Regions from separate parts of the Mesorhizobium sp. P2_F7 genome, predicted to be linked through region 1. Evidence: predicted binding sites of a transcription regulator. Region 1 holds the regulator's gene; each other region holds the start of a gene.

What was found. The regulator PhoB, encoded in region 1, activates phosphate uptake and scavenging genes when phosphate is short. The targets are predictions, from matches to a motif close to TGTCATNNANCTGTCAT.
Region 2: a site for PhoB is predicted at 1,412-1,428, ahead of olsB (l-ornithine N(alpha)-acyltransferase). Genes of this name have one in related genera too.
Region 3: a site for PhoB is predicted at 754-770, ahead of AC1DZ8_RS22435 (esterase-like activity of phytase family protein). Genes of this name have one in related genera too.
Region 4: a site for PhoB is predicted at 854-870, ahead of AC1DZ8_RS29810 (bifunctional 2',3'-cyclic-nucleotide 2'-phosphodiesterase/3'-nucleotidase). Genes of this name have one in related genera too.

The regions. Positions count from the first base shown of each region.
Region 1 is NZ_JBFUFA010000002.1:577,621-579,819, forward strand. It holds gene pstB (phosphate ABC transporter ATP-binding protein PstB) at 1-216, shown strand, start outside; gene phoU (phosphate signaling complex protein PhoU) at 258-962, shown strand; gene phoB (phosphate regulon transcriptional regulator PhoB) at 979-1,668, shown strand; gene AC1DZ8_RS08185 (ROK family transcriptional regulator) at 1,699-2,199, opposite strand, start outside.
Region 2 is NZ_JBFUFA010000008.1:192,776-194,974, reverse strand. It holds gene AC1DZ8_RS24275 (trimeric intracellular cation channel family protein) at 1-394, shown strand, start outside; gene olsB (l-ornithine N(alpha)-acyltransferase) at 473-1,348, opposite strand; gene AC1DZ8_RS24265 (response regulator) at 1,524-2,199, opposite strand, start outside.
Region 3 is NZ_JBFUFA010000007.1:111,730-113,928, forward strand. It holds gene AC1DZ8_RS22430 (bestrophin-like domain) at 1-638, opposite strand, end outside; gene AC1DZ8_RS22435 (esterase-like activity of phytase family protein) at 872-2,199, shown strand, end outside.
Region 4 is NZ_JBFUFA010000015.1:63,754-65,952, reverse strand. It holds gene AC1DZ8_RS29815 (NAD(P)/FAD-dependent oxidoreductase) at 1-831, shown strand, start outside; gene AC1DZ8_RS29810 (bifunctional 2',3'-cyclic-nucleotide 2'-phosphodiesterase/3'-nucleotidase) at 970-2,199, shown strand, end outside.

The DNA of each region.
Region 1 (2,199 bases):
ATCGCCACCGCCCGCGTCGAAGAGCTGATCGACGAACTGCGCCAGAACTACACGATCGTCATCGTCACGCACTCGATGCAGCAGGCGGCGCGCGTGTCGCAGCGCACGGCGATGTTCCACCTCGGCTACCTGGTCGAGGAGGGCGCCACCGACAAGATGTTCACCAACCCCGACGACAAGCGCACCCAGGACTATATTACCGGCCGCTTCGGCTGAGCCGTCCAGCGGTTGAATTTTCAGGCACGAGGACCAGGATCATGGGTGAACATACCGTCGCTTCCTTCGATGAAGAACTGGGGCAGATCAGCAAGCTGATCCGCGACATGGGCGATCTGGCCGGGTCGATGGTCAGCGGCTCGACCAAAGCGCTGCTCAATTCCGACAATGCGCTGGCGCAGCGTGTCGTTTCCGATGACGCCATCATGGACGCGCGCCAGCGTGAACTCGACGACCGCGCCATCACGCTCATCGCCAAGCGCCAGCCTATGGCCAACGATCTGCGCGCCGTGGTCGGCTCGATCCGCATGGCCGGCGACCTCGAGCGCATCGGCGACCTCGCCAAGAACATCGCCAAGCGCGTCGGCACCGTCGGCCTCAGCGTCACGCCGCGCGACCTCTCGCACTCCATCGATGCGATGGCGCAACTGGTGCTGATCCAGGTGCAGGGCGTTGTCGAGGAGTATGCTGCCGCCGATGCCGCAGCGCTGGCGAAACTCCGGAATGAGGACGAACGCATCGATGTCAAATACACGTCGGTGTTTCGTGAGCTCTTGACCTACATGATGGAAGACCCGCGCAACATCACAGCCTGCACGCATCTCCTGTTCTGCGCCAAGAATCTCGAGCGCATCGGCGATCATGTCACCAACATCGCCGAAAATGCCTATTATGTGCTGACCGGCCAGCAATTGCCCGCCAATCGCCCGAAGCAGGACGAGACGGCGATGGCCACATCGCCCTGATAAAGGTGAACCGCTGATGATTGCGCCACGCATCATGGTCGTGGAGGATGAGGAGCCGCTGGGCGTGCTGCTCCGCTACAACCTCGAATCCGAAGGCTACCAGGTCGAGGTGGTGACACGCGGCGACGAGGCCGAAATCCGGCTGCAGGAAAATGTTCCAGACCTGCTGGTGCTCGACTGGATGGTGCCGGCGGTATCCGGCATCGAGCTCTGCCGGCGTCTACGCATGCGGCCCGAGACCGAGCGGCTGCCGATCATCATGCTGACCGCGCGCGGCGAGGAGAGCGACCGGGTGCGTGGCCTGTCGACCGGCGCCGACGATTATCTGGTCAAGCCGTTCTCGACACCGGAATTCATGGCGCGCGTGAAGGCGCTGCTGCGCCGTGCCAAGCCGGAAGTGCTGTCCAGCGTGCTCAAGGTTGGCGACATCGTGCTCGARCGTGAATCGCATCGCGTCTATCGCAAGAAGAGCGAGATCAGGCTCGGGCCAACCGAGTTCCGGCTGCTTGAATTCATGATGCGCCACCCCGGCCGAGTGTTCTCCCGCAGCCAGCTGCTCGACAATGTCTGGGGCGAAACGATCTACATCGACGAGCGCACGGTCGACGTGCATGTCGGTCGCTTGCGCAAGGCGGTCAACAATGGCCGCATGCCGGACGTGATCCGCACCATCCGCGGCGCCGGCTACGCCATCCGCGAAGACTAGAGCCCGGCGCGCCGGGCCGTCGCCGGCCTCTCAGGCGACGTGCTTGCCGGTCTTCGCTTGAATGCCGGGCGCGAAAATCTCCTGGTCGACGAAGCCGAGCGCGCGCATGGCGCAGCCTTCGCGGATCAGCGGCAGTTCGTTGGGCTCGGTGTCGAAGGAAATCGATTTCGAGTGCTGGCCGCCGGCGGTCTGGGCAATCGCCTCGCGCAATGCCGGCTCGATCAGGTCGAAGGCGGCGGCGCTGACACCGACCATGGCGACAGGAGCGGGGTCGATCAGCGCGAACAGGCTGCCGAGGCCGAAGCCGAGCGCCTCGCCCGCCTTTCGATAGGCTTCGCGCTCGGGGCCATCGGTCTCGCGGGCGCGTGCGGCAAGCGCCCGCATGTCGGCGTCGCCGACATCGACCGGTTCGGCATCCTCGCTCATCATTCTGGCGCTGCGCCAGATGGCGTAGTTGCCGGCATAGGCCTCGACGCAGCCGCGCCGCCCGCAACGGCACAGCGCGCCGCCGGGACGGTGGATCATGTGGCC
Region 2 (2,199 bases), on a different contig from region 1:
CCGCTTCGACTCGCGCTGGAAATGGCTGCTCTGGCTCGACGCGATCGGATTGGCGGCCTTTTCGGTGATGGGCGCAGCCAAGGGGCTGGCGATCACCGGTTCCCCGGTCGTCGCCGTCATCATGGGCGTGCTGACCGCCACATTCGGCGGCATTCTGCGCGATCTGCTGGCCGGCGAGCCGTCGGTGCTGCTGAGGCCCGAAATCTACGTCAGCGCGGCGCTCGCGGGCGCCGGCCTTTATACGCTTGGCGATCTTGCCGGACTGCCGCCGCTTGCCTCTGATCTCGCCGGTTTTGTCGCGGCGTTCCTGGTGCGCGGCGGCGCGCTCAAATTCGGCTGGACGTTTCCGTCCTACAAGAGCCGCCCGGGAAGGCGTCCGGAGGATATTCCGTAAGGAGAGGGATTAGTGAGTAGGGAATAGTCAGTAGTGAGAAGGCATTAATCACGGCAGCCTTCACTACTGCCTACTGCCTTACGCCGCAAACCGCTGCGCTTCGCCGCCATAGTAGTTCACATAGCGGGCGCCGATTTCCTTGACCGGCATCACCACGAACACATCGACGGTCGAGAATTCGCGGTCGATGACGCAGCCGTCGCCGATGCGGGCGCCGACGCGCAGATAGCCCTTGACCAGCGGCGGCATGGCCGCAATCGCCGCCTTGGCGTTGACCGCCTCGATCGGCATCAAATCCATCGAGCAATAGCGTCCGGCGACCGCCCGCACATCCCAGGCCGAATTGGTGCGGCAGTGATGGGCAAGATAGGTGAGCGCCTCGGCATGCGCCGCCGGCACCGTGCCGTGGAACGAGGCGCAGCCAGTCATCACGCCGATTTCATAGTGATTGATGTAAGCCCAGATGCCTTGCCACAACGCCTCGATGGTACGCTTGGAGCGGTATTCCTTAAGAACACAGGAGCGGCCGAGCTCGAGGAAGCGCTGGCCCGGATGGCGCGCGATGAGCTTGGTCAGCTCGAATTCGCCTTCGGAATAGAAGCCGCCGGCGGTCGCCGCGATCTCTTGCCGCAGCAGGCGATAGGTGCCGACGATGCGGCGGTGCTCGGGGCCGGAGATCGAGGTGTCCAACACCAGCAGATGGTCGCAGAGCGGGTCGAAGCGGTCGGCGTCACGCCGATCCTGCGCCTGGAACAGGTCTTTCCTGGCGCCAAGCTCGTCATAAAATACCCGGTAGCGCACTTCCTGCGCGGCAGCGATCTCGGCCTCGTTGCGGGCAAGCCGCACTTCGAGATTGCCGATCCGGCCCAGCGGAGCGCCTGTTGCGACGGCATCGGCACTACGCGCGGCGAGCAAAGCGCCGCCTGCGTTGGGCCGAGTGTCACATTCCGGCATAACTGTATGCACGAGTGATTCTCCTTCGAGCCATCCCTCTTGGCACGGGGATACGGTGTAGGTGCAACAGGATTGTGACAGTACCGTGATACGGCGCTGCGGGCAATACTTCGTCGGCTGGCGAAAACCCTCAACCGGCTACCTTACGTGATGACAGACGCACGCCGAGGTGGCCTCAGGCGGCGACCTGGCCCTCGACAGCATGGACCAGCGCCTCGGGGTCGAGCGGCTTGGTGACGAAGCCGCTGGCACCGTGGGCGAGCACGGTGTGGCGGGTCTTTTCCTGGCTGTCGGCCGAAAGCACCATGATCGGAACCGGCGGCATGGCCATTTCTTCCTCGTGGCGGCGGATGGCGGCAATCGCGTCCAGCCCGTCCATCACCGGCATGTGCAAATCCATCAGCACAACATCGAAACGGTGTTTCAGCCCGGCTTCGGTGATTGCCTCGACCGCGGCCTTGCCGTTGCCGACAACCTTCACCCGATGCCCTGCCTTCAGAAGCGTGGCGCGGGCCAGCATGGCGTTGATGTCATTGTCTTCGGCGATCAGCACCGACAGGCCTTGCTGGCGCGCGCCGACGGCACGAAGGGAGGCCGCGCCACTTTTTTCCGGCTTCTTGGGAAGGGGTAAAGCAGGAGCATGGCTGGTCAACAATACGCGCAGCAGTGTTTCGCCGCGCACCGGCCTTGCCAGGAAGGTGGTGTAGCCGCTGGCGCGGAATTCGCCAAGCATGCCGCGGTCGGTCGGAGCGATCAGCGTGATCGCCTCGCAATTGGTAAAGCCGCTCTGGCGCAGGCGCTTGAGCAGCCTGCCGTCGCTGTCTTCCATGGCGGCATCGATGAACAGCACG
Region 3 (2,199 bases), on a different contig from region 1:
GGGCCGGAGAACGGCACATCCATATCGAGGATCAGGTAAAGCGCTCCGGCAATCAGCGCTGCCGACACCACGAACGTCTCTATGGTGATGGCATTTCGCGGCGCCCTGAAACCGAAACTGGCGAAGATAAGCACCAGCCACGCAACGAGCATAACGATAAGCGGCCGCGGGATGGTACCTTCGGATTGCTCGATCAAAGCCCAGCGCAGTTCCACTACCTTCTGCAGATGCTGGCGGGCGTCCTCCAGCAGGGAACCGTGCGCTGCGTCAGCAGGCTGCAGAGCGGTCAATCGTGTGCTGATCTCGGTCAACAGACGTTCAGACAGCCGGTTGGCGACGAGGGGTGTTTCGTTGGCTTCTGTCCAGTTGTTGGTCTGTCTTTGTACATAAGCGACCAGCGGCTGACGGACCTCGGCGGTCTCGGGCCCATATTGCCGAAGCGACCGGTCGAGAAGGATCAACTCGGTCGCATATGTGTGCACGTTGCGGTCGATCGACTCGAAAGTGTTCTTGGCCGAGTTGATCATGAGACCAAGCACCAGCGAGGTCATGACGACGAACAGGTTGGCGGCGAGCCGAACCACGGCGTTGGTGTCGTCGTCACGGTGATGGGCTGGCAACCTGCCGTAGACGGCCATGCTGGCCAGCGGCGCCGCCGTCAGGCAGAGGAAAACGGCCACCGCGATGAGTGTTTCCTGCATGCAGCCATTTCTGCACGGCAAGCACCGAATGCCAATGGCTGTCAGAATGCTCTGTCACGCAAGTATCATGTTCGCGTCCTAGACCGCTTCGCGGGGGGCGACATCGTCGATGCGACGCGGAGCCCTTTGCAGTCTCGGCCGCTTGAAGGCTTGTCACAAAGAGGATCTCCATGAAAATCTCGCACCGAACCGTGTCGCTCGGCGCCGCATTGGCGCTGTTTACCGCTTTGACCCCTGCCCTTGCCGACAGCACCGCCACCGTTGGCGGCGTCAGTTTCGTCAACAAGGGCCTGGTCGGCGTCGGTCGCCTCCCGGCCGACCTGAAGGACAAGTTCGGCGAGACCTTCGGCTCCGGCTCCGGCATGTCGATCGACGCCGCCGGCTGGACGCATGGCGCCGACGGCTACAAAGGTTCGCTGTGGCTGCTGCCGGACCGTGGCTACAATGTCGTCGGCACCACCGACTACCGGCCGCGCCTCAACACCATCGGCATCGAGTTCACCCCGGTTGCACCAGGTGCCACGCCCGCCGCCGGCCAGGAACAGACCGGCGTCAAGGCGACGCTCACCGATTCCCTGCTGTTGACCGACGACAAGGGCGCCGACGCCACCGGCCTTGATCCGTTGAACGGCGTGCGCGCGGCAAGCGGCGAGCTGCCGATCCTGCCCGAGGCCAATGGCAAGCTGGCGCTCGACAACGAGGCGATCGCCCGGCTGCCCGACGGCACCATGTTCATCTCCGACGAATACGGCCCCAACATCTACCGCTTCTCGGCCGAGGGCCATTTGTTGTCGGCAACGCAGCCGCCGGCCGCCCTGGTGCCGATGCGCAAGGGCACGCCGAACTTCGCCTCCGACAATCCGGGCCCCGGTGCCGCCGAGCCCGATCCGAAGGATCCCGAAACCGGCCGCCAGAACAACCAGGGCCTCGAAGGCATGGCGCTGACGCCGGACGGCAAGTCGCTGATCGCGGTGCTACAGTCCGCGCCCCGCCAGGATGGCGGCGATTCCGGCGCGACGCGCCAGAACACCCGCGCACTGGTCTATGACGCCACCGACCCGGCGCACCTCAAGCTGGCGCATGAATATGTCGTGCCGCTGCCGGTGTTCAAGGACGACAAGGGCAAGACCAAGATCGCCGCGCAGAGCGAGATCGTGGCGCTCTCCGACAAGACCTTGCTGATGCTGGCGCGCGACAGCGGCAACGGCCAGGGCGTGAAGGGCGACACTTCGCTTGTGCGCCAGATCTTCGTCGTCGACGTCTCTGGTGCCACCGACATTGCCGGCGGCGCCTTCGATGCCGCCGACAAGCCGGTAGCGCCCAAGGGCGTGCTCGACCCCTCGGTCATGCCGGCCAAGCTGACGCCGTTTATCAACATCAACGACAACAAGGAACTCGGCCGCTTCGGCCTGCATGACGGCAAGCCGAACGACAAGAACAACCTCTCGGAGAAGTGGGAGGCGATGTCGGTGGTCAGCGTGCTCGATCCGGCGCTGCC
Region 4 (2,199 bases), on a different contig from region 1:
GCCGAGCGCGAGACCGATCCGGCCAAGCGCCAGGCGCTGCTGACGCTGGTCATTGTCGGCGGCGGCCCGACCGGCGTCGAGCTTGCCGGCACCATCGTCGAGCTCGCGCATGAGACGCTGCGCGGCGAATTCCGCAACATCGACACGCGTGAGGCGCGCGTGGTGCTGGTCGAGGCCGGTGACCGAATCCTGGCCAATTTCGCGCCGCAACTGTCCGACTATGCCCGCACGGCGCTGGAACGGCTGGGCGTCACGGTGGAGCTTGGCCGCGCCGTCACGCGCCTGGACGCCGAAGGCGTCGTCTTTGGCGATACCCATCTTCCCGCGCGGACTATCCTGTGGGCCGCCGGCGTTGCCGCCTCGCCCGCAGGCGAGTGGCTGGGCGCACCGGTCGACCGGGCGGGCAGGGTGATGGTCGAGCCCGATCTTACCGTGCTGAACAGTCCAGAAATCTTCGTCATCGGCGACACGGCGCATGTGTTGCGGCCGGATGGCAAGCCGGTGCCGGGCGTGGCGCCTTCCGCCAAGCAGGAGGGCAAGCATGTTGCCGCGACGATCAGGGCGCGGCTGGCCGGGGACAGTGCTGCGCGTCCCTTCCGCTACAAACATGCCGGCGACCTCGCGACGATCGGCAAGTGGGCGGCCGCGATCGATTTCGGCTGGATCAAGCTCACCGGCTGGCTCGCCTGGTGGCTGTGGGGCGTGGCCCACATCTACTTCCTGATCGGCTTCCGCAACCGGCTGTCGGTATCGCTTAGCTGGCTATGGATTTATCTCACCGGCCAGCGCAGCGCCCGGTTGATCACCCAGGGCGATGACGACAAGGGCTGAGGTCTTCCTGTCGGCCACGGATATTCATCCAGCCGTCACCTTTTGCTGATCGATTGACCTCCCGATGGACATGGCCAGTTTTCGGCGCGAAGGTTTCGGCCGGGGCTGGGCTGTTCACGTCGCTGGGAAGGAAAACCAATGTCGCCTTTGTTCCACCCCGTCTCCCGTCGCGGTTTTCTTGCCGGTGCGGCCGCTACAGGCGCGCTGATCATGCTGCATCCGTTTTCCGCCCGCGCTGAGGCCAACCAGGCGCACCTCAGGATCATGGAGACCACCGACATCCACGTGAATGTGCTGCCTTACGATTACTACGCCGACAAAGCGAACGACACGATGGGCCTGTCGCGTACGGCGTCACTGATCGCGGCGGTGCGCAAGGAAGCCACCAATGCCATGCTGATCGACAATGGCGATCTCCTGCAGGGCAACCCGATGGGCGACTACATCGCTTACGAAAGGGGCCTTAAGGATGGCGACCTGCATCCGATCATGAAGGGCATGAACCTGCTCGGCTATGAATGCTCGACGCTCGGCAATCACGAGTTCAATTACGGCCTGTCGTTTCTCGACAAGGTGCTGGCCGGGGCCAATTTTCCGTTCGTCTGCGCCAATCTGATCCGCGGCACCGAGCTTGCCGCCAACCCGCGCGACGACAAGCTCTATCTCAAGCCCTACGTCATCCTGGACAAGAAGATCAAGGACGGGTCGGGCGCTGAGCAGCCGATCAAGATCGGTATTATCGGCTTCGTGCCGCCGCAGATCATGGTCTGGGACCTGAAGAACCTCGAAGGCAATGTCCGGACGCGCGACATCGTCGAGGCGGCCAAGGCCTGGGTGCCTGAGATCAAGGAGGCGGGCGCCGACATCGTCATTGCGCTCTCGCATTCCGGCATCGATATCAAACAGGGCGATGGCATGGAGAACGCCTCGTTCTTCGTCGCCGGCGTCGAGGGCATCGATGCGGTGTTCACCGGCCATCAGCATCTGGTTTTCCCCGGCAAGAAGGACTTTCAGGCGCTTGACGGCGTCGACGCCGAGAAGGGCACGCTGCAAGGCAAGCCGGCGGTGATGGGCGGCTTTTGGGGTTCGCATATGGGCCTGATCGACCTTTTGCTGGAACGCGATGGATCGAAATGGCGCGTGGTCTCGGCGACTTCGGAGGCACGGCCGATCTACGAGCGCGTCGACAAGGCGAACAAGCCGACGGTGGCGGACGACCCGCGCATCGTCGATGCGCTGAAGGCGGACCACGAGGCGACGCTTGCCTATGTGCGCCGCCCGGTCGGCAAGACGTCGGCGCCGCTTTATTCCTATTTCGCGCTGGTGGCCGACGATCCCTCAGTGCAGATCGTCAACCAGGCGCAGAGC